Regions from separate parts of the Alistipes sp. Marseille-P2263 genome, predicted to be linked through region 2. Evidence: riboswitches for the same ligand, from Rfam matches in the RefSeq annotation. Region 2 holds a riboswitch; each other region holds the start of a gene.

Region 1 (8,028 bases), on a different contig from region 2:
GTCTATTCATCGACTTCACCTACCATTACTACCTGACGCGCAGTTTCGATGAGGGGATACCGCGCCCTGACCGGGTGCTTGGTCCGCCGCACCGCTCGTTTGTCGGCCTCAGCGGCGGCCTTGCCCTGACGTTCTGACTGTTTTACAGCAGTCCGGCTTCGTAATAGACGACGATCTGCTCGATGATCCGGTCCTCACCCTCCTTGTCGTATTCCGACTTGAGGTTCTGTCCGAAGATGCGCGACACGCCCTGCCAGAATCCGGCCACGAATCCGCCGCGGAATTCGCGCAGCACCTCGTAGGCCGTATAGTCCGTCTCGCGGTCGATGAGCTTGAGCAGCACGCGCCCCTCGGTGCGGGTCATGTGTTTGGCCACGGGGGTGTATTCCTCCTTGATCTGGCGATAGACTTCCCGGATATAGGCTTTCTGCGCCTTCCTGTCCGGCAGGCGGAGCAGTTCGCCCTCCATTTCGGCCATCTTGGCGCGGGCGGCCCTGGCCACGGGATAGACGCGTTTGACGGCCCGCACCAGTTTCTGATATCGGCGCAGGTCCGCCGGACGGTCGAAGACACAGACCGGAAGGATGTGCACGAACGGGATCGAGTCGCCCCGTTCGACGATCCACTCCTGTCTGAGGAAGCCGCGGCCGCCCTGCGCCAGCGCTCCGGAGAGCGCGGCCGTGCATGCGACGAGGAGAAGGGCCAGCCGTTTCTTCATGATCGGAAAAATCGTTACCTTTGCGCAGCCTGTGCACCCCGAATGCACAGGGCGCCGCTGGAGCGGATGCGGTCCGGAGGCAAAGGTAATTCAAAAATCGTTTGACGTAACACCGAAAAGAGAGATCGTATGTTGGAAAAGGGACTTTCCGCCCGGAGCACGACGACCGTAACGGCCGGCAATACGGCCGTTGCGATGGGTTCGGGCGACCTCGAAGTATTCGCCACCCCCGCGATGGTGGCCCTCATGGAGAACGCCGCGATGCGGGCCGTGGCCGCCGCGCTGCCCGAAGGGGCGACCACCGTGGGCGCCGAGATGAACGTGACCCATATCAAGCCCTCGGGGCTCGGGGCCGAGATCACGGCCACGGCCATCCTCGCTGAGGCGGAGGGGCGCAAGCTGACCTTCAACGTCGGGGCCCGCGATGCCGAAGGAATGATCGGCGAGGGGGTTCACGTGCGTTTTGTGGTGGACCGCGCGAAATTCATGTCCAAGGTGAAGTGACCCGGCCGGATCCTCGGGATCCGGAGCGGTTTCCCGCCGCCCTTTCCGCGGAGGCTTCCCCGTCCTCCGCGGAAAGGGCGGGGCGGCCGCCGGTTACGTGCGGAAATTGCGAAAGGGAGAAGTCCTCGCGGACCTCTCCCTTTCGTGTTGAGCTGCCGGGATTCGAACCCAGAACGACAGAACCAAAATCTGCTGTGTTACCATTACACCACAGCTCAAACATTCGCTCGAAAGCGGCACAAAGATACGTAAAAAATCCCAATATCCAATTTTGTGCGGGCAGATTATCTTTTACGCTGGCTGATTGTCTGTCGTCCGCCGCATTTTCCGGATCGTCCGGCCGCGGGTCTCTCCGGAGAGGGAATTCCGCGGCGGATCGCCGCAGGGCGCTCCGGACTGCGGCGTCCCCGCCTCCCGTCCGGATTCCTTCCCGGTTTCCGGCCGTCCGGCACGTGCTCCGGTACGGCCGGTCCGCACGACGTCGCGTCGTCGATGCGTCCGGCGAGGAGCTCCGTAGTCTCCCGGCGCCTTCCGGTCGTCGCGCCGCGGTCTCATGCCTTGCGCGCTTTACGGTGCGAGACGAGCGCTGCGATCCAGAGCAGCACGATCGCTCCGATGACGGCCGTGACGAGACTGCCCAGCGTGCCCGCCGCCACGAGTCCGAAGAGCGAGAGCAGCCAGCCTCCCAGCACGCCGCCGATGAGTCCGACGATCAGATTGACGATAAGGCCCGAGCCGCTGCCCTTGACCAGCAGGTTGGCGATCCATCCGGCCGCCAGCCCGATAAGCAGATACCATAGGAAATACATAGTCTTTCGTTTTTTGATGACATGAAGACCGAGTGCAAAATCCGTACCCGCCTGCGGTTCCGGGCCGCGGTGCGCGTCCGCCGCGTCAGCGCGCCGTTTTCAGCGCGCGGGCCAACTGATCGGGGCACGAGGTTCCCTTGCCGCGGCAGTCGATGCCTTCGAGCCGTGCGATGGCCTCTTCGGCCCGCATGCCGCTGACGAGCGCCGCGATGCCCTGCGTGTTGCCGTGGCAGCCGCCCGTGAAGACGACACTGCGGATCGTCTCTCCGTCGAGTTCGATGTCGATTTGCCGGGAGCAGGTTCCCCGGCAGGTGTAGGATATTTTCCGGATCATGAGTCGTAATTGTCGTTTGCGGCGCAAAGATAGCGCAATGCGGGGGAAGACGGGCGGAATCTTTCACAAAATGTTGAAAACTTCTGTGCCGGGGGCTTTGAATTGCTCCGGATTCTGCGGACCTTTGTCCTTGCGGAGGTTTCCCTTCGTCCGCCGGACGGAGGGATAAGAGGGAACCGGGTGCGAATCCCGGACAGTTCCCGCTGCTGTAAGCGTCATAGGCCGCAGACACGTCTCGAGCCACTGTTCCCTGCGGGGAGCGGGAAGGCGTCTGCGGATCGGCGCGAGTCAGAAGACCTGCCTCCGCGCAGCAATGTCCGGTCCTGCGGGGAAACGGGGCCTATTGTGAAACACATATATTCGTTTACAATGGATTACGCACAGATTTCCATCATCAAACGTGATGGCAAGACGGAGCCTTTCTCGCTGGAGAAGATCGTCCGCGCCATCACGAAAGCCTACCGTGCGGGCGGCATCACGGACGAGGAGCAGACCATCGCCCGTGTGGCGGCGGAGGTCGCCGGAGCGATTTCGAAGAACGAGATTTCGGTCGAGGAGATTCAGGACATGGTCGAGGAGCGGCTGATGCGCCTCAATCCCTCGATCGCCAAACGCTATATCATCTACCGCGAGTGGCGCAACGTCGAGCGCGACCGCCGTTCGTCGATCAAGGGGGTCATGGACGGAATCGTGACGGTGGAGAAGAACGACATCAACCTCTCGAACGCCAACATGTCGTCGCACACGCCCGCCGGGCAGATGATGACCTTCGCTTCGGAGATCACGAAGGACTATGCGCTGAAGTACCTCGTGGGTGTGCGCCACGGCCGCGCGCACCGCGACGGCGACATACATATTCACGACCTGGACTACTATCCCACGAAGACCACGACCTGCATCCAGTACGATCTGGAGGACATCTATCGGCGCGGCTTCTCCACCAAGAACGGTTCGGTGCGCACGCCGCAGTCGATTCAGAGCTACGCCACACTGGCCACGATCGTCTTCCAGACCAACCAGAACGAACAGCACGGCGGGCAGTCGATTCCGGCCTTCGACCGTTTCATGGCTCCGGGCGTGCTGAAGACCTTCCGCAAGCACGTCGTCGATACGGTGTCGTTCCTTTGCGTGCTCAGAGGGGCCGGGGAGCCGGACCGCGGACGGCTCAAAACCCTCTGCGCCGAACACCTCCCGACGATCGAGCTCTCCGACGAGCGGATCGCCGCGCTGGGCGGGGCCCTCGCCGATGCGGGGATCGGCCTTTCGGACAAGGAGCTGCGCGGCATCTGGGAACAGTCCTACAAGGCCACGCGCAAGGAGACGCATCAGGCGATGGAGGGATTCATCCATAACCTCAATACGATGCACTCTCGCGGCGGCAATCAGGTGGTTTTCAGTTCGGTGAACTACGGCACGGACTTTTCGCCCGAGGGGCGCATGGTGATCCGCGAACTGCTCTCCGCCACGGTCGAGGGGCTGGGGCACGGCGAAGTGCCCGTCTTCCCGATTCAGATTTTCAAGGTCAAGGAGGGCGTTTCGTGGTGCGAGGAGGACTATCGGGCGGCCGTCCGGGATTTCGACAAGGCGCTGGCGGGCGAAATCCGGTTCCGGACGCCGAATTTCGACCTGCTCGTCGAGGCGTGCCGCACGACCTCGGTGGCGCTGTTCCCCAACTTCATGTTCCTCGACGCGCCGTTCAACCGCCATGAGAAGTGGTGCATCGACGACCCGGACCGCTTCCGCTACGAGGTGGCCACGATGGGCTGCCGCACGCGCGTCTTCGAGGACCTGCACGGCGAGAAGACCTCGTGGGGCCGCGGCAACCTCTCGTTCACCTCGATGAACCTGCCGCGGCTGGCCATCGAGGCGGTGCGTGAGGCTTCGGACCTGATTCCCGACGGCAACAAGCACGCCATCCGCAAGGAGGCGCGCGAGATCTTCCTCGAATCGGTTCGCAAGACGGCCTCGATGATCGCCGAGCAGCTCTACGAGCGCTACCAGTTCCAGCGCACGGCCCTCGCGCGGCAGTTCCCGTTCATGATGTCGAACGATGTCTGGAAGGGCGGCGGCACGCTGCAACCCAACGACGAGGTGGGCGACGTGCTGAAGCACGGCACGCTGGGCATCGGCTTCATCGGCGGCCACAACGCGATGGTGGCCATCTACGGCGAAGGGCACGCCACCTCGAAGGAGGCGTGGCAGACGCTTTACGATGCCGTTCTGACGATGAACCGCGTGGTCGAGGAGTACAAGGCCCGCTACGGACTCAACTACTCCGTGCTGGCGACCCCGGCCGAGGGGCTGAGCGGTCGCTTCACGCGCATGGACCGCAAGCGTTACGGCGAGATTCCGGGCGTCACCGACCGCGACTACTACGTCAATTCGTTCCATGTGGATGTCCGCGAACCGGTGTCGATCGTCGAGAAGATCCGCCTCGAGGCGCCGTTCCACGCCATCACGCGCGGCGGCCATATCACCTATGTCGAGCTGGACGGCGAAGCGAAGAAGAATCCCGTGGCGATTCTCAAGATCGTCAAGGTGATGCAGGATTCGGGCATCGGCTACGGGTCGATCAACCATCCGATCGACACCTGCCGCAAGTGCGGTTACCGCGGGGTGATCTACTCGAAATGTCCCGTCTGCGGTTCGGACAACATCTCGCGCATGCGCCGCATCACGGGCTACCTGACGGGCAGTCTCGAATCGTGGAACTCCGCGAAGCAGGCCGAGGAGCGCGACCGGGTAAAACACAGATAATCCGCTTTTGGCGATTATGTCTGTCGTTTCACTTTCCGCCCTCGCTTCTTTACGGCCTTCGGCCGTGTTTGCAAGTGCGACCCACCACCAAACCCCCGTCTTGGCGGGGGCTCTTCTGTTCGGGACACTCCGGCAGGGGCGGACATGTTTGGCGCATGTGCAACCCGCGCCGGGGACGGCGCGTGCCGCAGACGGCTCCGTCCGAATTCCTAAATCGTCTCCGCAGGAAATGTATATCTGACCCTGTTTTGCCGATGGAACCACTCCGCATCCTGGCCATTTATCCCGAAACCATCTCTGATGGCTACGGCCTGCGCTACGCGATCTATTTCGCGGGGTGTGCGCACTGTTGTCCCGGGTGTCACAATCCGCAGAGCCACGATCCGCTGGGCGGCGAACCGCTGACCGCGGAGTGGACGGAGCGGATCTGCGACGCGATCGCGGCGAACCCGATTCTGGACGGTGTGACCGTCAGCGGCGGCGATCCGCTGCTGCATCCCGCGGCGATGGCGGCCTTTCTGCGCCGGGTGCGGGAGCGCACGGGGCAGAATGTCTGGTGCTATACGGGCTATACGCTCGAGGAGTGCCTCGCGGACCCGGCGCGCCGGGAGTGCCTGCGCTGGATCGACACGCTGGTGGACGGCCGCTACGTCGAGGCGCTGCGCGACCTGTCGCTCGATTTCCGGGGCAGCCGCAACCAGCGGCTCATCGACGTCGCGGCGCTGCATCTGTTCGGCTGACTTTCGTTTCCGGTGATGGATATGAAAAAAAGAGCTGCAAATCCTTGCAGCTCTTTTTCGTATGATGCGCGGCCTCTACTGGCGCTGGAGGTCCGAATTGTCGGCCACGACCATGTTCTTGTCGATGCGCAGCGTCACGTTGCCGTCCACCTCGATCAGCAGGGTGGTCTCCTTGACCTCCTTCACTGTGCCGTAGATGCCTCCGGCCGTGATGATCTTGTCGCCCTTTTTCAGCCCGTCGCGGAACGCCTGCATCTGCTTGCGGCGCTTGGCTTCGGGCCGCCACATGAAGAGCCAGAGGACCAGCACCATGAGGCCGATCATAATGATGAAGCTGTACTGTTGCATGAAGCCCGGCTGAGGTTGTGCGGGCGCCGCTGCCTGAAGAAAATCGATCATAATCTTATTCGCTTTTTAAGTGTTTGTTCGGTTCAGCACGGCAAATATACGAAATATCGGCGAATCTGCAAGCCCTCACTCCACCTCCGCTTCGGCGTAAAGCCGCAGCGGGCGCTGCGCTCCGGCCAGCGTCACGTCGAGCGTTTTGAGCTGCCAGCCCCGCGTGCCCCGCGAATCGAAGCTCATTTCGACTCGCTGCGCATCCCCCGGTGCGATCGGTTCGGAGTTGAATTTCAGCGTCGTGCAGCCGCAGTTGCGGTCGTAGGAGAGGATGGCCGTCGTCTGCGGCGAATCGTTGGCTATCCAGAAGCGCACGACGGCCGTTTCGCCCGACCGGAGGCGGCCGAAGCGGACGGTGTCCGTCCCGCCCCGTTCGAAAAACACGTCCGAAAGGGAGACGATCCGGCCTTTCCGTTCCCCGGACCGGACCGCTTCGGCCCGGTCCGAACCGGCCTGCGGACGGGAAGCGGGGCCGCCGCACGAGCAGAGCAGGGCGGCCGTAAGCAGAAGCGGGGCGGTGCGGCGCATGGCGGGGAGGGTCAGATCAGCCCGCGGCCGGCCTTCCTGATGCGGCCTTCGGCCGTGAGCGATTCCACGATCTTGTCCAGCACGCCGTTGATGAAGGTGCTGCTGCCCGGCGTGGAGTAATACTTCGAGATTTCGATCCATTCGTCGAGCGTCACCTTCACGGGAATCGACGGGAACGAGATCAGCTCGGCCATCGCCGTGGCGAGGATCAGGTTGTCCATGAACACGATGCGCTCCACGTCCCAGTTCGAGGTGTAGCGTTCGATATAGTCCTGGTAGGAGTCGTAGTTCACGAGCGTCTTCTCGAAGAGCGTCTTCACGAATTCGGGGTCTTCGGCGCTCTTGAACTTCGGCGGGACCTTCAGGTCGGTGTGCGACGGGCGCAGGTTCGAGAGCGTCCGCAGGATCATCATGACGATATAGGGCAGGTCGTCGTTCCAGAGAATCGACATCTCCTCGAGCGCGTCGTCCAGCGCCTCGCAGCTCTGCAACTCCTTGAAGAAGTCCTCGACCAGCCGCCGGTCGTCGTCGAACGACCGTTCCTCGCGCTGCATGTATTCCTTGTAGTAGTCGCTTTCGGTGAGCTGTCCGTAGAGCGTGCGGATCAGTTCGGGATACCGCGTCCAGCCCAGTTTGCGTGCGGCCGTGTGGTCGTTCACCGCGTCGCTGTTCGCGATGATGCGGATGACGCCGTTCTCGACGAATTTGGTGTTGGGGTTCAGGTCTTCGAATGTCGGCAGTTTCTTCTGCTTGGCCAACTCCTGACGCTGCTGCGCATAGCGCGCGATCTCCACGGGGAGGGTCAGAATCTGGAAATAGAGGTCGTAGGCCTTATCTACGGATGCCATCAGCGTCTTTTCCGAGGCGATCATGTTGTCGGCTCCCGACTTGAGGTGGGCGAACAGCGCCTTGACGACCTTGATGCGGAGTAATCTTCTGCTCAACATATCTTATAGAACGATTTTGCGGCTGCAAAGATAGTGCATGCCGGGCGGAAAATCAAGCGAAAACCGATTTTTCCCCGCACGGGCGCTTTCCTGGCGGAGTTTTCGTCCCCGGAACCGAATAAATCCTTATCTTTGCATCCGTTATGGAACGAACGGAAGAGATACGGCCCTATGACGTCGTCGTCGTGGGGGCGGGAGCCGCGGGCATGATGGCCGCGGGCACGGCGGCGCAGCGGGGCTGCCGCGTGCTGCTGCTCGAAAAGATGGAGAAGTCGGGCCGCAAGGTCCGCAT
Region 2 (8,028 bases):
GTCCGCCACGAAGGGTACTACGCCCGGATGGGCGTGGCGTGGGCCGTGTCGGTCTGCTTCGTGAAATGCCCCGAAATCACCCGCCGGTGGCTGGAGCGGGACTGCCCGCTCGACGACTGGACGTTCAACAGGTCGCTGCGGAAAATCGCGGAGTCCTACCGGGTGAGCGATGCGGACAAAAAGGCGCTCCGACGGCTCAAACGTGCCGGAAAAAGCAGGGCGGAGAGGGGCGGAATGGCAAAATAATCGTATATTTGCCCCCGAAACCAAAACCGTCCCGCCCATGCGCAAGCTCGTAATCATTCCGACCTACAACGAAAAGGAGAATATCTCGGCGATGATCTCGAAGGTCTTCTCGCTCGAGGAAGCGTTCGAAATGCTCGTCATCGACGACGGGTCGCCCGACGGCACGGCCGCCATCGTCCGGGAACGCCAGCAGGAGTTCCCCGGGAGGCTCCACCTCCTGGAACGCTCCGGAAAACAGGGGCTCGGCACGGCCTACCTCACGGGATTCCGCTGGGGACTCGAACACGGATTCGACTACATTTGCGAAATGGACTGCGACTTCTCGCACAATCCCGACGATCTGGTGCGCCTCTCCTGCACGGCGGCCGAAGGGTACGACGTGGTGGTGGGTTCGCGCTACGTGCAGGGCGTGAACGTGGTGAACTGGCCGATGTCGCGTCTGCTGATGTCCTACTTCGCCTCGGTTTACGTGCGTCTGGTGACGCGCATGCCGTTGCGCGACGCCACGGCGGGCTTCGTCTGCTACTCGCGCCGCGCACTGGAGACGATGGACCTCGACGCGGTGCGCATGAAGGGGTACGGATTCCAGATCGAAATGAAATACACGGCCTGGAGGCTGGGGCTGAAACTCAAGGAGGTCTCGATCATCTTCGTCGAACGCCGCGAGGGTGTGTCGAAGATGTCGGGCGGCATCTTCCGCGAAGCCTTCTTCGGCGTGCTGGGACTGCCGCTGCGGAAGATACGGAGAAAAGCCGCCCGCTGAACGCCCGCCCCTACAGGAACGTGAAGAAGTAGTTCATGAAGAAGTTCCAGAAGGTCACCACGCCCGTGGCGAAGAGTTTGGCGAGGTAGAAATTCAGACGGAAACAATTGTGTAGCAGATAGATCGTAGCGTTGTTGATCGCCAGGCCCACGGCCGCGATGCCCAGGAAACGCAGGTACTGCCCCGCGATGTCGGGATTCTCGTTGTGAAACGTCCAGAGACGGTTCAGAACATAGTTGGTCGTCGAGGCGCAAAGGAATCCCAGCGAATTGGCCGCATACTTGTTCAGGCGAAGCCACTCCTTGCAAAGATAGGTGATTCCGAAGTCCACGAAGAGACCGGAACCTCCCACGACGCAGAATTTCAAAAACTGTTCGATCATAACTGACTGACTCTCTCACCGGACGGCACACCGCCCGCCGTTCTCATATTGTCGTCCCTCCCGGGGGACGGGTTTCATTCTTTACCGGATTCCGCCGCCGCGACCTCCGTCCGGACGGGTTTTCCGTTGAACCAGTTGGTATAGCCCTCGCGGCACAGGGCGAAGCCCGCCTCGAACTGCGCGCCGGAGAGCCGCTGCGGCACGGGGAAGATCACCTCGTGCGACACCTCGCCGCCGGCCGGAATCGTGAAACGGTCCTCCAGCGGGAACTCCTCGACGCGGAAGCGGCCGTGCTTCCAGAGCATCGACAGCCGCACGCCCTGCGGCTCCATGCCCACACGGATCGCATAATCGTAAGGATTCGAAAAGCGCAGCCGGAGCCGCAGCGTATCGCCCGCAGCGACGCGCCGGGGCATTCCTCCGATCGTGACACCGACCTTGCGCACGGGGCGGAAATCCGGATCGACGAACCACGTGAAGCTGCGCCCGTTCGCCAGCCGGACGGTCCGCACGCGTCCGGTCGTGTCGGCTATCCCGGGGGGGGGACACTCGACGAGCACTTCGCGGCCCGCGAAACGCGAGTCGTCGTCGCGGAACTGCCATTGGTGCGTACGATAGCGGATATTGGGCTGGCAATAGGCTTCGCCGCCCGTATAGAAAGCGTATTTGGCCGCGACGGCGTAGCCGTGGTGGAAAACGACCGGACGGCCCTGCGCCTCGGCGGCGATGGCGCCGTAGCTCTCGGAATTGTCGAAGACCTCGAAACGGAGTCCCAGCGGATTGAAGATCATCTCGGCACGCACGGCGGCGACGAGCAGCAGGGTCGCACCGCCGGCTGCCATCGCGTACCGCCGCGTGCGGGGATGGCGGCGGACATAGGCGAAGGCGACATAGATCAGTCCGAAGACCGAGACGATCACCCACTGCGGCTGCACGTAGCCGCGCAGCGACGAGAGGAGGAAAAAGCCGATGAAGGCCGCGGGCAGCAGTTTCAGCGCCCGGCCGACTGCCGACTGCGGCCGCGTCTTCCGCCATGCCTGCACGTAGATCGGCACGAGGAAGGGATTGAAAACCACCAGCATGTTGGCGAGGAACTCGACGACGTAGCCCGGACGGAAAACCGAGTTGCGCGCCGAGAGGTGGTAGACGAACGAAGCCCAGTCGTGGTGGTACTGCCACACGAGGTGCGGCACGAGCAGCACGGCGGCGACCGCTCCCGAAGCGTAGAGCGCCGGGCGGGCGAAGAGCCGCGGATTGGCCGCCAGGGCGAAGAGCAGCACCAGGGCGCCGTGGTATTTGCTGTAAGCCATCAGCGCGATCGCCGCACCCATCCAGAGCCATGCGAGGCGGCGGCCCTCCGAGAAGTTCCGGAACGTCCACAGGAAAACCGCCGACGAAGCCAGCAGCGGCCCGTCGGGCACGGCGATAAAGCCGTAGAGCTGCAACAGGAGCGTCGAGGCCGAAAGCATGACGAACAGCGTCGCATCGCGCCGCACGGCATCCGCCGGACGGACGAGCCTCCACAACGCCCAGAGATAGAACGGCTGCAACACGGTAAAGAAGAACCGCACGCCCAGCTCGCCGCCGAAGAGCCGCTCCCCGAGCCACACGAGCAGCGCCGTCACGGGCGGATGGTCGAAATAGCCCCATGCGAGCCGCTGGGCGAACATGTGGTAATAGGCCTCGTCGTTGGCCAGCTCCGTGCAGCCCGCCTCGATCAGGTTGGCGCACCACCACACCCCGAGCCACAGGGCAACGAGCCCGTCGGCCCCGAGCGAGGCGAACGATCTTTTGAGCGACTCCTTCATATCGGACCGCAAAGGTAGCAAAATATTCCGAATTTTTCCCTACCTTTGCGGTCGCAAGGTTTCCGCGCCGGCCGTTCTCCGCGGCGCGGATGAAAAGGGAATCCGGTGAGAATCCGGAGCAGTGCTCGCTGCTGTAAGTCCCCTCCCCTGCGGGGAGAAACTGTTTTGCCGCACTCTTTGCCACTGGGACAGACCGGGAAGGCGCGGCGGACGGGACGAGTCAGAAGACCTGCCTTGCCGTACGGATTTGCACCCGCGGGTTTCGGGTCGGAATCGGATCGTCGGAGCGCACCGTTCTCCGGTCTCCCCTCCCCACCGTCCCGCCGGCGCGCCGCCGTACCGAACGAACGGTTTGCGGAACATGAAACGGATCATACGATACACACTCCCGGCCGCAGGCTGCCTCATGCTGCTCGCGGGCTGCATGAAGTGGGACTACGGCACGACGGAGGAGTTCTCGGCCTCGGGGCGGGGACTGTTCGTCACCAACGAGGGAAATTTCCAGTACGGCAACGCCACGCTCTCCTATTACGACCCCAAGACCAAACGGGTGGAGAACGAGGTTTTCTTCCGCGCCAACGGCTTCAAGCTGGGCGACGTGGCGCAGTCGATGACCGTCCGCGACGGCGTGGGCTGGATCGTGGTGAACAATTCGCACGTCATCTTCGCCATCGACATCGACACCTTCCGGGAGGTGGGACGCATCACGGACCTCACCTCGCCGCGCTACATCCACTTCCTTTCGGACGAAAAGGCCTACGTGACGCAGATCTGGGACAACCGCATCTTCATCGTCAATCCCAAACGCTACGAGATCACGGGCTACATCGAGTGCCCCGGAATGACGATGGAATCGGGCTCCACGGAGCAGATGGTGCAGTACGGCAAGTACGTCTATGTCAATTGCTGGTCGTACCAGAACCGCATCCTGAAGATCGACACCGAGACCGACGAGGTGGTGGACGAACTGACGGTCGGCATCCAACCCACGTCGCTCGTGATGGACAAGAACCACAAGTTGTGGACGATCACCGACGGCGGCTACGAAGGGTCGCCCTACGGCTACGAAGCCCCGTCGCTCTACCGCATCGACGCGGCGACGTTCGAGGTCGAGAAGCAGTTCCGGTTCAAGCTGGGCGACTGGCCCTCGGAGGTGCAGCTCAACGGAACGCGCGACACGCTCTACTGGATCAACAGGGACATCTGGCGGATGCAGGTGGAGGAGGAGCGCGTGCCGGTGCGCCCCTTCATCGAGTACCGCGACACGAAATACTACGGACTGACGGTCGATCCGCACAACGGCGACGTCTATGTGGCCGACGCCATCGACTACCAGCAGCAGGGTATCGTCTATCGCTATACGGCCGAGGGCGAACAGATCGACCGGTTCTATGTGGGAATCATCCCCGGCGCATTCTGCTGGAAATAACGGATACAGGAAGTATGAGAAAGACGACGGTTCGGATAGTCGCGGCGCTGCTGTTTCCGGCGGCGCTCCATGCCCAGGGCGGCGCGCAGCCGCCGCAGGAGGCCGCCGCGGAGGCCCGGCCCGAGCGGAACATAGCCATCCGCGAGGTTCCGATCTGGGGCCGGCGGCCGATGAAGGAGATCGGCGTCGAACGGACGACGTTCGACTCGGTGACACTCAAGGAGAACATCGCCCTGTCGATCGCCGACGTGCTGACGTTCAACTCCCCGCTCTTCGTCAAGCAGTACGGCCGGGCGACGCTCTCGACGGTCTCGTTCCGCGGCACGGGACCCTCGCATACGCAGGTGACGTGGAACGGAATGCGCATCAACAACCCGATGCTCGGCATGACCGACTTCTCGATGATCCCGTCGTATTTCATCGACGACGCCTCGCTGCTGCACGGCACGTCGTCGGTCAATGAGGCGGGCGGGGCGCTGGGCGGCGTGGTGAAGCTCTCGACCGCACCGGCCGCCGCCGACGGATTCGGCCTGCAATACATCCAGGGAATCGGCATGTACCGCACCTTCGACGAGTTCCTGCGTCTCACGTGGGGCGACGAGCACTGGCAGGTATCGACCCGAGCCGTTTACCAGTCCTCGCGGAACGACTACAAATACCGCAACCGCGACAAGAAGGAGAACATCTACGACGAGGAGATGAACATCGTCGGGTCGTACTATCCGGTGGAGCGGAACAAGAGCGGCGCGTTCGACGACGTGCACGTGCTGCAAGAGATCTATTACAACACCGGCCGCGGCGACCGCTTCGGACTGAATGCCTGGTACATCAACTCGAACCGCGAACTGCCGCTGCTGACGACCGACTACGCCGACGACACCCGGTTCGAGAACCGCCAGCGGGAGCACACGCTCCGCAGCGTCCTCTCGTGGGACCGCCTGCGCCGCGACTGGAAGGTCGGCGCGAAGGCCGGATACATCCATACATGGATGGCCTACGACTACCGCCGCGACCCGGGCAACGGCATCATGACCTCCATGACCCGCTCCCGAAGCCGGATCGACACCTTCTACGGGCAGGCGGCGGGAGAATACGCCGTGGGAGACGAGTGGCTCTTCACGGCCGACATCGCGCTGCACCAGCACTTCGTCCGGAGCGCCGACAAGAACATCGTCCTGCAGCAGGGCGACAAGGCGATCGTGGGCTACGACCAGGGGCGCGTCGAGATCGACGCCGCCGTGTCGGCCAAATGGCGGCCCGCGGAGCGGCTCGGCCTGTCGGCCGTCCTGCGCGAACAGCTCTACGGCACGAAATGGGCCACGGTTCCGGCCCTCTTCGCCGACTACCTGCTCTCGAAGCGCGGCAACGTCGTGGCGAAAGCCTCCGTGTCGCGCAACTTCCGCTTCCCGACGCTGAACGACCTCTACTTCCTGCCGGGCGGGAATCCCGACCTGAAGAACGAAACCGGCGTCCAGTACGAAGCCGGGCTGTCGTTCGCCGTGGGACGTGACGCGATCTACACGCTCTCGGGCTCGGCCTCGTGGTACGACCAGCGGATCGACGACTGGATTCTCTGGCTGCCGACCACCAAAGGATTCTTCTCGCCGGTGAATATCAAGGAGGTGCACGCCTACGGCGTGGAGGTGCGGGGCGACCTGTCCGTCATGCTGGCCCGCGGACTGAAGCTCGACCTCGACGGGACCTTCTCGTGGTCCCCGTCGATCAACGTGGGCGAACCGATGAGCCCGGCCGATCAGTCCGTGGGCAAGCAGCTTCCCTACGAACCGGAGTTCTCGGGCACGGCGACCGGACGCCTCGCATGGCGCTCGTGGGGGCTGCTCTGGCAGTTCTGCTATTACAGCGAACGCTACACCATGTCGAGCAACGACATCACGCTCACCGGACGGCTCACGCCCTACGTGATGAACAACCTCTCGCTCGAGAAGGGCTTCGCGTTCCGCCGGGCCGACCTTTCGCTCAAGGCGACGATCAACAACCTCTTCAACGAGGAGTACCTCTCCGTCCTCTCGCGTCCCATGCCCCGCATGAACTGCGAATTCTTCATCAACGTCAAACCCAAATGGGGAAAGAAAAACCGAATCGCGAAATGATACGACCGCTCCGCCGCTTCACGCTCTGCGCCGCCGCGCTGCTTCTGGCCGCCTGCGGCGCCCGTCCGGGAACCTCGCTCGAGGAGTTCCGCACGACCATCTACCGCCCCGCCTACGCCGCGGGATTCGAAATCGTCGGGGCCGAGGGCCTGCAAAGCACGATCCTACGGACCCGGACCCCGTGGCAGGGGGCCGCCGAAGGAACCGCCACGGCGCTCTTCATCGCCCGCAACGGAGAGACGCCCCCTGCGGGATTCGACGGACAGACCGTCGAGGCCGGGGCGCAGCGCATCGTCTGCATGTCCTCGACCCACGTGGCGATGCTCGACGCCGTGGGGGCCGCACCGCGCATCGTCGGCGTATCGGGCCGGGAGAGCATCGCCAACGGATACGTCGCCGCGCACCCCGACAGGGTCGGCGACGTGGGCTACGACGGCAACGTGAACTACGAACGGCTCCTGTCGCTGCGCCCCGACCTGGTGCTGCTGTTCGGCGTGAACGGCGCCAGCCCGATGGAACCCAAGCTGCGCGAGCTGGGCATCCCGTTCTGCTATATCGGGGAGTATCTGGAGGAGTCGCCGCTCGGCAAGGCCGAATGGCTCGTGGCCGTGGCGGAGACGATCGACCGGCGCGAGGAGGGCGAACGGACGTTCGCCCCCATCCCGGAGCGGTACGAGGCGCTGAAGGCGAAGGTCGCGGAGTCCGCCGCCAGACCGAAGGTGATGATCAACGCCCCCTACGGCGATTCGTGGTTCATGGCCTCGGCCGAAAGCTACGTCGCACGCCTCATCGCCGATGCCGGAGGGGATTACATCTACAGGGAGAACACGTCGAACCGCTCGCTGCCCATCGACCTCGAGAAGGCTTACCTGCTGGCCTCCGGAGCCGACGTATGGATCAATGCCGGCAGTTTCCGGACGCTCGCGGAATTCCGTGCACGGCTGCCGAAATTCGCCGGCGTTCCCTGCGTCCGCCGGGGCGAGATCTACAACTGCGACCGGCGCACGAACGCCGCCGGAGGCAACGACTACTGGGAATCGGGCGTCGTGCGGCCCGACGTGGTGCTGCACGACCTGATCGCCGTATTCCATCCCGAAGCGCTCGATGCCGCCGACCGGGAGATGCATTATTATCGGAAACTCGAATAACTCCCGACCGAAATGACCAGACACAAGGCCGTCTTCAACTGGAGCGGCGGCAAGGACTCGGCGCACGCCCTCTGGCGGGCGATGCGATCGAAGCGCTACGAAATCGTCGCGCTGCTGACCACCGTCAATCGCTCGACGCTC
Region 3 (8,028 bases), on a different contig from region 2:
TCGTCACCGTCGCGCGGTGTTCGCCCTCTTCCGCCGCGGTAAAACGGTAGGCGGGATCGGCGCCCCGCTGCACGGTCTTACCGTCGAGCGTCCAGACATACTCCGCATCGAAGGCGTTTACCACGTCGAGCGGCATGAGGCGGATGGTGCGGCCTGCGGAGACATTGTACTCGGTCCGCTCGAACGTCCAGCCGAACGGCATGTCTTCGGGCGCAGCGACCCGCACGGAAAACTCGACGGTATCCGTCCCGTCTTCGTTCGAGGCCGCGAAACGCAGGGCATAGGTCCCGGCCTCGGCGCTCCGGAAGGTATAGTCCCGCTCCGTAGAAACCTCCCTGCCGTCCACGCTCCACGAGTAGGAGACGGGGATCGAGACTTCGGCCACGGAAGGTTTCAGCACCAGATCGGAATCCGTGAGGATCGTGAAGCCCTCCTCCGCACCGGGAATCGAAACGGTCGGCACTTCGAGCGCCGTCACGTCCACGCGCAGTTCCTCGCTCGCCGTACCGTACCGGGTCGAAACCTCCAGCAGCACGTAAACCTTCCCGACGGTCTCCGCGCGGAAGACGAGCGACGGCTCCTCTCCGATCACCCGGCCGTCCACCGTCCAACTGAAACGGGCGTCGTCGGCGTACTCGTAACGGGGGCTGATGGTCAGTTCGCGCCCTGCCTTCACCGTGTACACGCCCGTTTCGCTGTCGAGCGCGATGACGGGAGCCGGAGACGCATCCGCCTCGATGACCCCATCCCGGTTGCAGGCGGCGAACGACGTCAGAAGAAGGCCGAACAGCGCGATCGCGGCTTTTCTCATCGGACTGCGCATATCATTTGCCGAGCCATTCCGACGTGTAACGATAGGCGAAGTCGATGCCCGCCGGGCTCGCGCCCTTCTGCGCGGAATAGGAGAAACGGCTCTCCTGAACCGGCGAAGCGCCCGAGACGTCGTACACGCAGATATTCGAACTCACGTAATTCGACATGCCGACCCACAGTTTTCCGGTCGTCGGATGCTGGCCCATGATGCCGTAAACGGTCTCGCCGGCCGAAAGCCAGTGCACGTCGGCCGTTTTCGTCTCGTAGTTGTAACGTGTCACGGTGGTCGCGCTGAAGGAGTCCGTATCCACGAAATAGAGGTACGGACCGGTGAAGTCGGCGCACATGCCGACGGCAGGCGACCAGGTGGCCACGGGGAACCGCACGGCCTCGGGCAGTTCTTCATTCAGAATCTCGCGGCCCTCGTGGTCGATGCCCACGATCTTCGCCGCGGAGGTGAAATCGGCGCCCATGTTCTGATTGCCGGTGAAGGTTCCGGCCAGCGCGAAATAGATATTGCCGTCGGCGCCCTTGACGACACCTTTGACCTGACGGCCTTCGTAAGTAATCCGCTTCTCGACGGCATCCGTCGCCGGATCGACGATGACCAGACTGTGGCCGCATCCGGCAAAGAGCTTGCCGCGGGAGAGGACCATGCGGGTCTTGACGGCCCCTTCGGTGGAGAACGCCCCGAAAGTACCCTCCACCGTGGCGCCCACCTCGACGGAACCGTCGCCCAGCGTCAGCGCGCAGATGCCCGACGTGGCTTCCATGCCCGACTCGGAATACTGCACATAGGCCTTCGTCGGACTGACGACCACCAGATGCTGCGGCCATGTATCCTTGCCCTCGGGAGTTTTGATAACCAGCGGATCGGCATACTCCATGCGCATCGTCCGGGCGTCGCAGACGACGAACCGTCCGGCCCCGTTCATCGAACCGCCGTTCTGCGTAAGCAGGTAAATCCGGTCGTTGGCCATGAACATATCCTGCACGACATTGCCGATCTCCTTGCCGCCGTTGGCCTGCTCGAACACCTCCTCGTACTCCTTGCCGGACTTGTCGTACCAGACCAGCATGCCGTTGGCCGAGGTCATGTTGCCCTCGCAGACGACGAACGTGCCTCCGGCGTCCGTGAAATCCACCGAAGCGCACACCTCGGCCGAAGCGAACACCGTCTCGCCCGTGGCGCGGATACCGATCAGCGTGACGATGCCGCCGGCATACGAAACGCCATCCGAAGCGGCCGGAGCCTTCAGCGTGACGCTCCTGCCGGCCAGATCGAACGATGCCGTCCACCCTTCGGGGACGTTCATGAAATCGGCCGTGGTCACGTCGGCCACACGCAGCGACAGCGTCCTCCGCTCCCCGAAACCGAACACGAAGCAACTGCGGCCGTCCTCCGGCTGCACGAAACCGAACACGGCCCCGGTCTTCGGTATGACGATCGTCTGCCCGTCGGTCAGTTCGAAAACGACCTCGGTCTCCCCGTCGGTCACCGACCTGAAGAAGGCGTCGCCGTCCTTGCCCGAGGCTTTGACCTCCTTGCCCGAAGCGTCCTCTACACGCACGCCGTCAACGGTCCAGTACCCCTCGGCATCCACCGCCAGCTCGGGCGCCTCGCCCGATACGGGAATCCTGTTCCCCTCGTCGTCCGTCAGGAAATTACCCTTGCCGCCGAGGGTCCAATAGTAAACGCCCTCGACGCGGTCGATACCGATGACCGGGGCGTCTGCCCCGTTGGCGATCGTCACCGAAGTCTTGTCGCTGAAGACGATCGTGCACCCCTCGTCGGTCTCGACGACCTCCGAGATCGTCTTGTTCTTCTCCAGCGCATCGACGACCGTCCGCAGCGAAGAGACCTTCTCGTTGAGCGCCGCCAGTTCGTTCCTGATCCCGTCGATTTCCGCCCAAAGGTCGTCGTCGTCATACGAACAGCTCCACGTCGCCATGCCGAGCATGGCGAGCATCAGAAGTGTAACCAGTTTTCTCATTCCTTCCGTTTTTTAAGTTTGACATATCCGATAAAAAAATCAGCCGCATCCTCCTGGCAGGATACGGCGGAAAATTCAAAACGGACATTCGCACACCTCCGAAATTTCGCGTTTCGCGACCGGGACGGGCCGGACGGCAGGGGGAAAATCGCTGTTCTGATTCTCGCCCGTAGTCCCGCAGGCAACAAATCCTCTGTAAAATGCGAAAGGCAGGTCTTCTGACTCGTTCCGGTTCCGCGCCTTCCCGGCCGCGCCTGCGGCCAGTGGCAAAGATTGCGAAACCTCTCGTGCTCCTTCACGGAGCGGAAACTCACAGCAACGGGTATTGTCGCAGACTTTCACTGCGTTCCCTTTTCATTCCCCGCCGCGGCCCGTCGCCGGGTGCGGAAAGGAAACCTTTGCGAAGACAAACATAGACTAAAAAAACGAATCCGACAAGATTTTTCCCGATTTTTTTCATCGCTCCGGCCGCAGAGGCCCGGCACGGCGTTCCGCGCCGCCGTGCGGCAGGGGAGGGATGCACCGCGCGCCGCCCGCAAAAAACGCCGCCGGCTTTGTGCCGGCGGCGCCACCAAAAATAACACCAAAATCCGGATCAGGCCGGAAGGGAGATCGTAAAGCGACTGCCCTTGCCGATCTGGCTGTCCACGGTGATCGTGCCGCCGTGCGCTTCGACGAACTCCTTCGAAATAGCCAGTCCCAGACCGCTACCCTGCACCTTCGTGCCGGGAACGCGGAAATAGCGTTCGAAGATGCTCTTGTGGTAGCGCGGGTCGATTCCCCGGCCGAAATCCTGCACGTAGATATTCACGACCTTGTCCTGCTGGCAGGCTCCCACGATGATGCGCGAATTTTCGGGCGAGTGGTGAATGGCGTTCGACAGGAGGTTCGTCACCACCCACGCGATCTTCTCGTTATCGACGAAGAGTTTCGAAATCTTCTCGGGGTATTCCACCTCCACGAAGCAGTGGAACCGCTCGGCGAGCACCTGCGTCGCATGCACGGCGTAGTCGATCAGCTCGATCGGCTTGACGATCTTGGGCATCAGTTTCAGCTTGCCCGACTCGACCTGCGTCATGTTGAGCAGCTCTCCCGTGATGTTGAGCAGCCGGTCGCTGCTGTCCTTGATGCTCGTTATCAGCGCTTTCTGCTCGTCGTTGAGCGAACCCAGCCGGTTGTCGCCGAGCAATTGGAGGCTCATCAGGATCGACGAAATGGGCGTCTTCATCTCGTGCGAGACGGTGGAGATGAAATTCGTTTTCGCCGAATCCAGCTCCTTGTAGCGCGTCACGTTGTTCAGGATGATCACGTTGCCGATGAACTGCTTCCGCTGCCCGCCGACCGGAACGATATGGAGCGGGATGTTCTCCATCTGGAAATAGCTCTCCTTGTTGTCGGCGTAGATCTTCAGCGGCTCCTTCTGTCCTTCGTCCTCCTTCGGTTCGGAGTAGAGCTCGCGGATCAGCCTCCGCAGCAGATCGTTGTTCAGAGCCACCTCCGCGGCCTTGCGGCCGATCACTTCGCCGCGCTTCAGATTCAGGATCGTGCACGCCTCGTCGTTCATGAAGAGGATGTTGCGCTCCGAATCCAGTCCGACGATCGGTTCGTGGAGGCTGTTCACGATCCCCTCGATGCGCTTCTTTTCGATCATGAGCGAATCGAGCGAACTGCGGCGGTATTCCGAGAGTTTGCAGGCCATGTCGTTGAACGACTCGGCCACCTCGCGGAACTCGCGGTTGCCCCCGAAGTCGAGCCGCTCCTCGTAGTTGTGGTTGGCGATCTCCGTGATGCCCCGCTTGAGCTTGTCGATCGGGCGCAGGATCACCGCCGGGAACTGCACGAGGAAGGCCGCGGCGAGCACTACGCAGAGGACCGCCATGACCGTCAGCCACCACACGGCGTCGGCCGCACGCGCTTCCATCTCGGAACTTTTCATGCGGATCGAAGCCATGTTGAGGTCCATGATCCGGTAGAGGTCGCTGCGGACGAGCCTTATCCGGTCCGGAGTCACCGTGTCCGTGAGGGCCGCGATGCGGCGGCCGAGCGACGCCGTGGCCTCGCTCTCGTCCACCTCCGTGATGTTCTGCCGCTGCAGGCTGAGGCTGCGGATGAGCGTCGCCCGCGACGAGGAATCCAGCGAGAGGCGGTCCAGCGACCGGAGCATCTCCTCGGCGTAATGCACCGAGTTGTAGTTGTCCGCGAGAATGTTCCCGGACGCGGCGGAGAGTTGCCGCACGTAACCGACGGAGAGTCCTCCGAGCAGCAGAATCAGGACGAACAGCACGCCGATTCCCAATGTCAATCTGTATCGTAGGTTCATATCACGACAAAATGATTAAGTCGATGTTCATGCCCGCCAGCCGGTTGAGCAACCGGCGCATCCGCGCGGCCGTCACGAGCAGCGAGAGGAGTTTGAAACGGGGTTTGCTGATGCAGACCAGGCTGATCTTACGGGAAATGGCCACGTCCGCGACCGCCTCGACAAAATGATTCGAATGCACGCGCATCACCTCGCCGCCCAACTCCGCGGCCAGATCGAAGTTGTTGATCAGGTAACGCTGGTTGGCCAGCGGAATCCGGTCGGTGCTCTCCCTGTCGCTCTGCACATAGAGCACGAGAAAGCCCGCATTGAGGTGCGTGGCCATGCGCGCCGTCTTGCGGATCAGGCGCCGGGCGCGCTTCTCGCTGCTGTCGATCACGGCCAGCAGACGGTCGCTAAGCTGGGCCGGCTTCTCGATCACCTCGTTCTCGACCTTCTTCTCCACACGCAGCGCGACCTCCTTCAGCGCCAATTCGCGCAACTGGAGGATGTTCTCCTGCCGGAAAAAGTTGTTGAGCGCCGTGGGGACCTTTTCGGGCTTGTAGATCTTGCCCGCCTTGAGCCGGGCGATCAGTTCGTCGGCCGTCAGGTCGATATTGACCACCTCGTCCGCCATGGCCAGCACGCTGTCCGGCACGCGCTCGTGCACCTCGATGCCGGTGATCTCCTGCACCTGCTCGTTCACGCCCTCGATATGCTGGATGTTGATGGCCGAAATGACGCTGACGCCTGCATCGAGAATCTGCATCACGTCCTGCCACCGCTTGGAGTTGATGCTGCCCTCGATATTGGTGTGGGCCAGTTCGTCCACGACGACGATCTCGGGATGCAGGTTGATGACGCCCTGCATGTCCAGCTCTTCGAGCTCCTTGCCCTTGTAGAAAAGCCGGCGGCGCGGAATGACAGGAAGCCCTGCTACGAGGGCTTCCGTCTCGGGACGACCGTGCGTCTCGATGTATCCGATCCGAACGTCCACCCCCGCTTCGAGCAACTGGTGGGCCTCCTGCAACATGCGGTAGGTCTTGCCCACACCGGCACTCATACCGATATAGATCTTGAACTTACCCCGGTGCGACTGCTTGATCAGGTCCAGGAAGTGGCGGGCGCTCTGTTTGGTATCGGTATCCATAAATTACATTCTGAAGGAAAATCCTCCCACAAAATTAACATCTTCCATGGCAGGATTCCAAACCAGATTGGTAAAAATTCCGATCGACATGGATTCCGTGCCCTTGATGTTCCAGCTCTTGCCGGCATTCAGGAAGACGTTCTGCACGTAGAAGTCGCGGTCGATGCCGTAAGTTCCGACGGCATTCCAGGGAACCATGCCCACGCCGGCCTTCATGTCCACGCCCTTCACCGAGAAGGGATAGGCCACTTCGAAATAGGAAGCGTAGGCGCGCTCGCCCTCGGCGTTCACGTCGGCAGCGCCGAAGAGCACCGTGTACCACGACAGCGTGAAGGGAACCTTCTCCGATACGACCCAGCTGGCGCCCACCTCGACGCGGTGGGGCGAGTCGGAACCGAAGCGGAAATAGTTGCGGTCCACCGACTCGCGGTCGGTATAGGCGCCGGTCCAATAGAGGTCGGCCAGCGAAAGCGTCACGGGGCCGAGCGTATAGGCCAGCGTCAGGTCCATCTCCTTATAGGTGGTCGAGGCGAAATCGACCGACCCCCACGCCGTAGCGGAGAAGTTGCCGGCGGTCATGACCAGCGTGGGCTGGAAGCTCACGCCCGCCTCATAGACACCGCGCCAGAGATAGGTGCTGACGATGTCCGCACCGCCGCTGAACGACACTCCTTTTTCCTGAGCGGAAACACGGCCGGCGGAGAAAAGGGCCGCTGCGGCCAATACACCAAATACAAAACGTTTCATAGTAAAAATTTCCTGCTTTATTTAAAATGGGTTAATGGGTTGTTTTTCGTTTCAGGGCGCCGCGCCGGGTCTATGCAGACCCGGCCGACACGGCCTGACCGTCGTCCCATGCCTTCGGCGGACGATCCGGAAGGTTCCGCGGCCTGCGGTTTCCCGCAAGGCGGAGGCTTCGGCTCGGCAGCGGTCCGGGCGAACCGCCCCGCCGGGCGAAGCCGCCCGCCGTTACAGGCAAACCAGGTCCGAAATCAGCAGTACGATGAGGAACACGACCGAAACGACGATCCATCGTTTCGCCGGCTTATCCAGCTTCACCATAGGACGGACTCTTTTCGTTTACTTGTTCTGGGCGGTATCGAGCGCCACGTTGAGCTTCAGCACGTTCACCTTCGAGGTGCCGAACAGGCCGAGCCAGGGGCCTTCGGTCACGGAATCCACGATCCGCTTCACCTCCTCGACGGACATGCCGCGGGCTTCGGCGACACGACGGATCTGAACCTCCGCCCCGCGCGGCGAGATGTCGGGATCGAGACCCGAACCGCTCGCGGTCACCATCTCGGCGGGAACCTCCTCGCGCGAGAGGTAGGGGTGGGCTGCCAGGAAGGCATCGACGCGCTCCTCGACCTGGGCCAGATACTCGGGATTGGTCGTGGCCTTGTTGCTGCCGCCCGAGCCGCCGCCGTTGTAGTCCACGTTCGAGGGACGGCCCCAGAAATAGACGCTGTCCGTGAAAGCCTGACCGACGTTGGCCGCGCCGACCACCTTGCCGTTGTATTCCACCAGCGCGGCTTCGCCGTCGTTGGGAGATGCCACCCACGCCACGAGACGCAGCACCAGCACATAACCGACGAACAGCACGACGCACATCGCCAGCGTGAATTTTATCGAAATCCAAAGATTTTTCATTGTTCTACTACTTTAAAACAGGTTTATCAACATGTCGATCAGTTTGATGCCGATGAACGGAGCGATGATGCCGCCCAGACCGTAGATGAAGAGGTTCCGGCGCAGCAGGGCCGAAGCTCCGA
Region 4 (8,028 bases), on a different contig from region 2:
TGTAATTCGAGATGACGAATGCCTGGTCCTTGACCAGATGCGGTGCGTTGGCCTTCATGCGGCCGCGCTCGCGCAACGCCTCGAGCACGAGCAGCACGTCGCCCTTCTGGAGGTAGCGCACGCCGCCGTGCACGAGTTTGGTCGAACGGCTCGAAGTGCACTTGGCGAAGTCGCTCTTTTCGAGGCATGCGACGCTCAGGCCGCGTGTCGCGGCGTCCACCGCCACGCCCAGTCCCGTCGCGCCGCCGCCTACGACGACCATGTCCCATATCTTGTCTCTGTCGGAGAATTTTCCGATTTGCGAAGCTCTTTCCATACGTCAGTCTGAAGTGATTCGATTTTGTTTCGGTGCAAAGGTATGAATGTTTTGTTGTATTTCAAAATGAAATCGAATATATTTTGAATTATTGCGAATTCGGTTGCGGATCGTCTTGAAGCGGATTTTTATTCCGAAAAAATCTGCCGATTCCGGATTATTTTTCGTATATTGCATTCTATAAACAACAAAACGGGTTATCGGAATATGAACAAATCAGGTGAAGAAAACAATTTGAGCCTGCCGGAACGGCACGGCAGGATACTCGCCCTGTTGCAGCAATACGGTTCGATCTCGGTCACGCAGCTTTCCGAGCGTTTCCGGGTTTCGGAGGTGACCATCCGCAAGGACCTTTCCTTCCTCGAGCAGCAGAAGAAACTCTACCGGACGCACGGAAGCGCCATCCTGATCAGTCCCTATATCAGCGACCGGCACGTGAACGAGAAAGAGAAGAAGAACGTGGCGGAGAAGCAGGCGCTCGGGGCCGCGGCCGCGGCGCTCCTCGCGCAGGACGACTCGATCATCATCGCGTCGGGAACGACGATGGCCTTTCTGGCCCGTGAGATCAAGCCCCAGGGACGGCTGACGGTCATCACGGCGTCGGTTCCCGTGACGCAGATCCTTTCGCAGGATCCCGACGTGGACGTCATCCAACTGGGCGGCATCACCCGCAGCAGCTCGGTTTCGGTCGTGGGACCCTTCGCCGAACAGATGCTGCGCAGCTTCAACTGCAGCAAGCTCTTCATCGGCGTGGACGGCATCGACCCCGATTTCGGACTGACGACGACCAACATGCTCGAGGCTTCGCTCAACCGGGCGATGATCGACGCGGCGCAGAAGGTGGTGGTGCTGGCCGACAGTTCGAAGTTCGGCCGCCGGGGCTTCAGCAAGATCTGCGACCTGGAGTCCGTGGACCGGATCATCACCGACAACCGGGTGCAGCCGCTCTACCTCGACCGGCTGCGCGAGCGGGGGATCGAGGTGACGGTGGTGGAGGTCTGAGGTCCCGGCGCGGGACGTCGCGGTTCCGCTCGCGGGGATACGCACCTCCGGGCGGGCGGGAATGCGGAACGGGCGGCAGAAACTCTGCCGCCCGTTCCGTGTCGTCATTCCGGGAATCCTACTCCCTCAGCAGGGCTTGCAGGCGTTCGGGATAGTCGGTGGTGATGTAGTCCACGCCCTGCGCGATGAAATAGCGCATCTCCTCCTCCGAATTCACCGTCCAGACATTGACTTCGAGTCCCGCCCGGTGAGCCTGCTCGATCCATTCGGGGTGCTGGCGCAGCACGCCCGCCGAGTAGTCGAGACCCGTCAGGGCCACGCGGCGGAGGCTTTCGGGCGAGAGATCGCCGGCCAGGTAGTAAACATTGGCTTCGGGCAGCCGCTTCCGGTACTCCAGACAGGCGTTCAGCGAGAAGGAGATGAAGTCCGTCCGCTCCGTAAGGCCGTGTCTTTCCAGCGCGCGGACGATCTTTTCCACCGCGATGTCCTCCCGTCGGTAGGGGACGAGCGTCTTCGTCTCCAGGACGAGCCGGGTGGCGGGACGGGCCGCCACCGCCTCGAGGTACTCGTCGAGCGTGGGCAGGTTCTCGCCGTTGGGCAGCACGATCCGCGTGATGTCCCGGGCCCGGGCGCGTGCCATGTCTATGTCGGTTCCCTTGTAAACCTGGTCGTGATTGACCACCAGTTTGTCGTCTCCCGTCAGCCAGACGTCCATTTCCGAGCCGTAAACGCCGATCGAGTCGGCCTTGGCGAACGAGGCGAGGGAGTTCTGGGCCGATCCGGGAGCGGTCCAGTAGCCGCGGTGGGCGATTACTTTGGGTTGTGCGTGCAGGGCTCCTCCGGCCGACAGCAGGGCGACGGAGAGCAGAATCTTTCGGATCATATCGTTCGGTTTTCGGGTTGTGCGCTTGTGAAACGAAACTGTCGCAAAGATAGGGAAAAATCCCGGACCGGCAATCGGTTGTCGGTGAATTGCCGTACTTGCGGACGGTCTTTCCGCACGTTTCGCGGTTTTGAACCGGAACGATGCCGTTTTTGGAGGAAAAATTCGGAAAAGCCCGGATTTTTTCCTATCTTCGTATGATCGGTTGCGATCCATAACCTACAAACCTGCTATGAAAGAGATGAAAGAGAAAGTCAGCAAGAAATTCGAAGAGCTTTACGGTGCGGGCGCCGTGCTGTTCGCCTCGCCGGGGCGTATCAACCTGATCGGCGAACACACCGACTACAACGGAGGTTTCGTCTTCCCCGGAGCCGTGGACAAGGGCATCGTGGCGGCCATCCGGCTCAACGGTACGGATCGTGTGCGCGCCTATGCGTTCGATCTGGGCGAATCGTCGGAGTTCGGCCTCGAGGAGGCGGACAAGCCTGCCGAGAGCTGGGCACGGTATATTTTCGGCGTCTGCCGCGAGATCCGCAAGCGCGGCGGGACGATCGGCGGTTTCGACACGGTTTTCGCGGGCGACGTGCCGCTGGGAGCGGGCATGTCCTCGTCGGCGGCGCTGGAATCGACCTACGCCTTCGCGCTGAACGACCTCTGCGGCTGCGGCATCGACAAGTTCGAACTGGCGAAGATCGGCCAGGCCACCGAGCACAACTACTGCGGCGTGAACTGCGGCATCATGGACCAGTTCGCCTCGGTGTTCGGCAAGAAGGGCAACCTGATCCGGCTGGACTGCCGCTCGCTGGAGTACGCCTACTTCCCGTTCGATCCGAAGGGCTACCGGCTGGTGCTCGTCGATTCGCGCGTGAAGCACGAGCTGGTGGGTTCGCCCTACAACGACCGCCGCGCCTCGTGCGAGCGTGTGGCGAAGGTGCTCGGGCAGGAGTTCCTGCGCGGAGCTACGATGGAGCAGCTCGATGCCGTCAGGGACCGGATCTCGGAGGAGGACTACAAACGGGCCCGTTATGTCATCGGCGAGGAGAAACGGGTGCTCGACGTCTGCGAGGCTTTGGAGAAGGGCGACTACGAGACGGTCGGCGCGCGCATGTACGAGACGCACTGGGGCATGTCGAAGGATTACGAGGTGTCGTGCGAGGAGCTGGATTTTCTGGCGACGCTCGCCGGGGAGTGCGGCGTGACCGGGGCGCGCATCATGGGCGGCGGTTTCGGCGGCTGCACGATCAATCTGGTCAGGGACGAGCTGTACGATCGTTTCATCGCCACGGCGAAGGAGAAGTTCAACGCCAGATACGGCCACGAGCCGAAGATTTACGACGTGGTGATCTCCGACGGTTCGCGGCGGCTGGAGTGATCCGCAGCGGCTGCATGGAAAAAGAGGCTGACTAACTTCAACCGTTAGTCAGCCTCTTTTTTCTATTCCAGAATCTTTTGCATCAGCATTTCGTCGCGGTAGCCTTCCGGTGTCCACAGCCATTGGCGTTTGATGCCTGCGGGGACGAATCCCGTGCGGCGGAACAGCCCGAGACTGGCCGCATTGTCCGTTCCCACGTTGCACCACAACTGGTGCAGCCGCAGCCGTTCGCGGGCGTATCCGCAGAGCGTCTCCACCGTGTCGGAGGCATACCCGCGGCCGCGGTCGTCCTCGTCGTGGATCAGGATTCCGAGACCGGCGCGCCGGTTGAGGGGATCGAACTCGAAGAGGTCCGCAATGCCTACGGGGCGCGCTTCGGCGCGCGTCTCGACGATCAGCCGCAGCTGACCCGTGCGGAAGAGGTCGCCGCCCTGCAACTGCGCCGCGATGAACCGCTCCATCTGGGCCCGCGAGAAGGGCTCGGTCGTGCCGCTCACGCTCCACACGGAGGTGTCGTTCTCCCATGCGTAGAGCAGCTCCGCGTCCTCCGGTTCCACGGCCCGGAGCCGGACGATGCGGCCTTCGAGGTTCATCAGATGCCGATTACCTTGTTGCGGATAAGCATGGCCACGCCCCACGCGTTCGCGCTCTCGGTCATCTTCGAAACGCGGAACTTGGTGTCCTTGTAAACCAGGTTGAGCGAGTATTTGTTCGTCGCCGACTTGAGCGGGAGCATCAGGTAGTCGCCCGCCGCCGCGAGGTTGCCGCCGACGATGACCGTCTCGGGGTTGAACGTGTTGATGAGGAACGCGATGGCCTTGCCGACCTTTTCGCCCGCCTCTTCGATCAGTTCGATCGAGAGGTTGTCGTCGTTCATCGCCGCGTTGATGATGTCGTCGATGTGCACGGTCCGCTGTTCGTCGTACTGTTTCTTGAGGATGGTGTTCACGCCCTTTTCGATCATGTGGCGCATCTTGTCCTCGATGGCGATACCCGACACCTCGGTTTCGAGGCAGCCCTTCTTGCCGCACGAGCAGATGATTTCGTTGTCGAAGAAGGGGATGTGGCCGAACTCGCCGGCGAAGCCGCTCTTGCCGTAGTAGAGCTTGCCGTCCACGACGATTCCGATGGCTACGCCGCGGCCCATGTGGAGGTACAGCACGTTGCTCTCCTCCTTCGATTTGCCGCACGTGTACTCCGCGTAGCAGCGGGCGCGGGTGTCGTTCTCGATCAGCACGCGCAGGCCGATCCGCTCCTCGAGGATGTCGCGCAGCGACTGCTCGTTGGAGGTGAAGTATTTGTAGCTGCGGCCCGTGTCGGGGTTCACGCGCCCCGTCATGCAGACGCCCAGGCCGAGCATCTTGCTCCGCTCCACGCCGCACGAGGCGATAAAGTTCTCGATGTTCGTGCAGATGCGCTCGAGGCACTGCGGACGGTCCTGTAGCTCGAAGGTGAAGTCGTTCTCCTCCTTGATGATGTTGTTTTGCAGGTCGGTGACCATGAAGCGCATGTTGTCGCGGCCGACGTTCACGCCGACGAAGTAGATCGCCGAGTTGGCCAGGCCGAAGATGTTGGGACGGCGTCCGCCCGGAGTCTCGACCTTGCCCAGGTCCGTGACGATGTTTTCGTCCACGAGCTCCTGCACGAGTTTGGTGATCGTCGGAACGCTGATGTGCAGCTCCTTGGTCAGCTCCGAGAGCGTGCACTCGCCGTTTACGGCCATGTGCGCGATGATGTTGCGCTTGATGATGCTGTTCTTATGCGAAATGCCCTTGAGGGTGTCGTCTTCGTGTTTGTTGAAGAACTCGGTCAATGATGTCATTTTCTTCGCTTTTTTTAACTGGCGGCACAAATATAATAATTATTTCAATAGACTGCAAAAATTCTTAATAAATTTAATAAATTATTTGCAAAAATGAACAATAAAAGAGGGAACAGATTGTTTTTCAATCTGTTCCCTCTCCTTCCGCGGAATGCGGACGGATCGGTTACAACGTCGATTTCGACTCGACCGTCGCCTGGGCGTCCACCTTGCGGATCAGGCCCTGGAGCACCGTGCCGGGGCCGAGTTCGGTGAACTCTCCGACGCCGTCCGCGAGCATGTTCTTCACGATGTAGGTCCAGCGGACGGGAGCCGTCAGTTGGGCGATGAGGTTCGCCTTGATGGCTGCCGGGTCGGTATAGGGTTTGGCATCCACGTTCTGGTAGATCGGGCATGTCGGAGTCCGGAAGGGAGCGTCGTCAATCGCCTTCTCCAGCTCCTGCTTGGCCGGCTCCATCAGCGGCGAGTGGAACGCACCGCCCACGGGCAGACGCAGCGCACGGCGCGCGCCTGCGGCCTTGGCCTTTTCGCAGGCCGCATCCACGGCCTCCACGGCGCCCGAAATGACGAGCTGCCCCGGGCAGTTGTAGTTGGCGGCGACCACCACGCCGTCGATCGACGCGCAGATCTCCTCCACGGTCTTGTCGTCCAGTCCGAGGATGGCGGCCATCGTGCCGGACTGCGCCTCGCAGGCGGCCTGCATGGCCATCGCTCGTTTCGAAACGAGTTTCAGACCGTCTTCGAACGAGAGGGCCCCGGCCACCACCAGCGCCGAGAACTCGCCGAGCGAGTGACCGGCCACGGCATCGGGTTCGACGCCGAGCGCCTTGGCCATGATGACCGAGTGGAGGAATACGGCGGGCTGCGTCACGCGGGTCTGCCTGAGCTCCTCGTCCGTGCCGGCGAACATGATGTCCGTGATGCGGAATCCGAGGATTTCATTGGCCTTCTCGAACAGCTCTCGGGCAGCGGGAACGTTGTCGTAGAGATCTTTGCCCATGCCGACGGCCTGAGCCCCCTGACCGGGGAAAACGTATGCGTGCTTCATGATTTCAGCGAATTTTTTGTTAGCTGGGGCAAAGATACGAATTTATTTCGTATTTTTGCGCCGCAATGGTTCACAAAGGGTCCGGCGAGGCCCCGCGTGATTAAATGGGAATGCCGTGTGAATCGGCAGCAGTTCCCGCTGCTGTAAGTTCCGCAAGAGTTGCCGCGACACGCTTGAAGCCACTGATTCCGGGATGAATCGGGAAGGCGTCGCGGCTGGGACGAGCCAGAAGACCTGCCTTGCGTCTCCCGAGGGAGAATCCTCATTCGAACGGTTGCTGCGGAGAACGGTGCGTCGAACTTCGGCCCTGCGGGGCGTCGGTGCGATTGTCTATCGGTTTGTCGGGCGTATGTGCGAAGCGGGATTCGGCTCCGGGAAAGGAGACCGGATTTACTTTTTTTATGTACTTATTTTAATAATTGATCCGAAAGATGAAAAAATCATTGCTTTTCGCACTCGCCGCGACGGTTTTCGCGGCCTGCTCCGACGACAACGGCTCGACGACACCGCCCCCCCCCGGCGCTTCCGACAAGTATCAGGGCGGATTCTACGTCTATAACGAAGGCTCTTTCGGCCGGACCCCGGCGTCGGTGAACTACTACGATAAGACGACGGGCGAGTGGTCGCTCAATCTCTACCAGGAGAACAACGAGGGCGAGAAGCTGGGCAACACCGGCACGGTGGCCGTGTGCAGCGACGACAACGTTTACTTCGTGTCGAAGGAGACGCCCTGGCTGGTCGAGGTGGGGCTCGAGGACTTCCTGAAGAAATCGGCGCTGCCCGACGGCGCGCTGACCGGCCAGGCCTACGGATTTGCGCTGATCGACGGCAAGCACGGCGTGCTGACCACCTCCGAGGGCGCCTATTCCGTATCGCTCGATCCGCTGGAGCTGGGCGACGCCTTCTTCGAGGGGCGCGGTTTGGGGGGCGACGTCGTCGTGAAGGACGGGCGTGTTTTCCTCACCGCTTCGGCCGGCGAGGGGGATGTCGTGAAGGTTTACGACGCCTCGACCCTCGCCTTCGTGAAGGACCTTCCTGCCGCCGCGAAGACGGGTTTCGCCGAGGCAGGAGGCATGCTGTGGGCCGCTGCCGGGAACAAACTCTTCAAGATCAACACGACGGCTCTGACTTCGGAGGAGGTGACGCTCGGCGACGACCTCTCGGTTTACTACAACCAGTGGGCCTATACGCCGACCGGATTGCATGCTTCGAAGAAGGGTGATGCGCTCTATTTCGTCGAGGGCAGTTCTTCGGGTTACGACGTCTATCGGTTCACGATCGCCACGGGCGCTGCGGAGAAGCTCTTCCCGGCTCCGGAGGTGGACGGGACTCGCTATTCCGTTTACGGTGCGGGGCTGAATGCCGATCCCGAAAGCGACGATCTCTACCTGTTCTATACCGCCGACTGGGGCGGTCATGCGACCATCTATGTCGTGGACGGGACGACGGGCGAGCAGAAGAAGTCGTTCCCCTACACGGATGCCGAATACTGGTTCCCCTCGATGATCCTCTTCCGGTAGCCGGGCGGGCCGTTCCGGGAGCCGTTCCCCGGAGGGACGCCTGTCCCGGACCTGCGGAGCCGTTT

What was found. A riboswitch is a leader RNA that binds a small molecule or an ion and turns the genes downstream of it on or off. The one in region 2 is predicted to bind cobalamin.
Region 1: it holds a riboswitch for cobalamin, as region 2 does, so the genes downstream of both, KB554_RS07415 (anaerobic ribonucleoside triphosphate reductase) here and KB554_RS08635 (DUF5074 domain-containing protein) in region 2, are expected to answer to the same signal.
Region 3: it holds a riboswitch for cobalamin, as region 2 does, so the genes downstream of both, KB554_RS08005 (DUF5074 domain-containing protein) here and KB554_RS08635 (DUF5074 domain-containing protein) in region 2, are expected to answer to the same signal.
Region 4: it holds a riboswitch for cobalamin, as region 2 does, so the genes downstream of both, KB554_RS02480 (DUF5074 domain-containing protein) here and KB554_RS08635 (DUF5074 domain-containing protein) in region 2, are expected to answer to the same signal.

What each region holds. Positions count from the first base shown of each region.
Region 1 covers NZ_JAGQEJ010000005.1:41,689-49,716, forward strand. Annotated here, with positions in the region: gene KB554_RS07385 (hypothetical protein) at 1-137, shown strand, start outside; gene KB554_RS07390 (DUF4294 domain-containing protein) at 143-718, opposite strand; gene KB554_RS07395 (thioesterase family protein) at 848-1,222, shown strand; tRNA gene KB554_RS07400 (tRNA-Gln) at 1,370-1,440, opposite strand; gene KB554_RS07405 (GlsB/YeaQ/YmgE family stress response membrane protein) at 1,774-2,031, opposite strand; gene KB554_RS07410 (TIGR03905 family TSCPD domain-containing protein) at 2,117-2,365, opposite strand; cobalamin riboswitch at 2,485-2,685, shown strand; gene KB554_RS07415 (anaerobic ribonucleoside triphosphate reductase) at 2,735-5,122, shown strand; gene nrdG (anaerobic ribonucleoside-triphosphate reductase activating protein) at 5,377-5,862, shown strand; gene yajC (preprotein translocase subunit YajC) at 5,938-6,261, opposite strand; gene KB554_RS07430 (DUF1573 domain-containing protein) at 6,337-6,789, opposite strand; gene KB554_RS07435 (transcription antitermination protein NusB) at 6,801-7,736, opposite strand; gene KB554_RS07440 (aminoacetone oxidase family FAD-binding enzyme) at 7,880-8,028, shown strand, end outside.
Region 2 covers NZ_JAGQEJ010000006.1:87,151-95,178, forward strand. Annotated here, with positions in the region: gene KB554_RS08615 (DNA alkylation repair protein) at 1-246, shown strand, start outside; gene KB554_RS08620 (polyprenol monophosphomannose synthase) at 284-1,009, shown strand; gene KB554_RS08625 (GtrA family protein) at 1,020-1,391, opposite strand; gene KB554_RS08630 (glycosyltransferase family 39 protein) at 1,466-3,220, opposite strand; cobalamin riboswitch at 3,239-3,451, shown strand; gene KB554_RS08635 (DUF5074 domain-containing protein) at 3,561-4,628, shown strand; gene KB554_RS08640 (TonB-dependent receptor) at 4,643-6,739, shown strand; gene KB554_RS08645 (ABC transporter substrate-binding protein) at 6,736-7,887, shown strand; gene KB554_RS08650 (adenine nucleotide alpha hydrolase) at 7,900-8,028, shown strand, end outside.
Region 3 covers NZ_JAGQEJ010000005.1:171,832-179,859, reverse strand. Annotated here, with positions in the region: gene KB554_RS08010 (PKD-like domain-containing protein) at 1-811, opposite strand, end outside; gene KB554_RS08005 (DUF5074 domain-containing protein) at 825-2,807, opposite strand; cobalamin riboswitch at 2,998-3,222, opposite strand; gene KB554_RS08000 (ATP-binding protein) at 3,403-5,127, opposite strand; gene KB554_RS07995 (sensor protein KdpD) at 5,129-6,256, opposite strand; gene KB554_RS07990 (hypothetical protein) at 6,260-7,003, opposite strand; gene KB554_RS07985 (K(+)-transporting ATPase subunit C) at 7,337-7,906, opposite strand; gene kdpB (potassium-transporting ATPase subunit KdpB) at 7,919-8,028, opposite strand, start outside.
Region 4 covers NZ_JAGQEJ010000001.1:569,353-577,380, reverse strand. Annotated here, with positions in the region: gene KB554_RS02515 (glycerol-3-phosphate dehydrogenase/oxidase) at 1-316, opposite strand, end outside; gene KB554_RS02510 (DeoR/GlpR family DNA-binding transcription regulator) at 524-1,318, shown strand; gene KB554_RS02505 (glycerophosphodiester phosphodiesterase family protein) at 1,437-2,201, opposite strand; gene galK (galactokinase) at 2,443-3,573, shown strand; gene KB554_RS02495 (GNAT family N-acetyltransferase) at 3,636-4,166, opposite strand; gene KB554_RS02490 (ROK family transcriptional regulator) at 4,166-5,395, opposite strand; gene fabD (ACP S-malonyltransferase) at 5,562-6,443, opposite strand; cobalamin riboswitch at 6,493-6,700, shown strand; gene KB554_RS02480 (DUF5074 domain-containing protein) at 6,875-7,963, shown strand.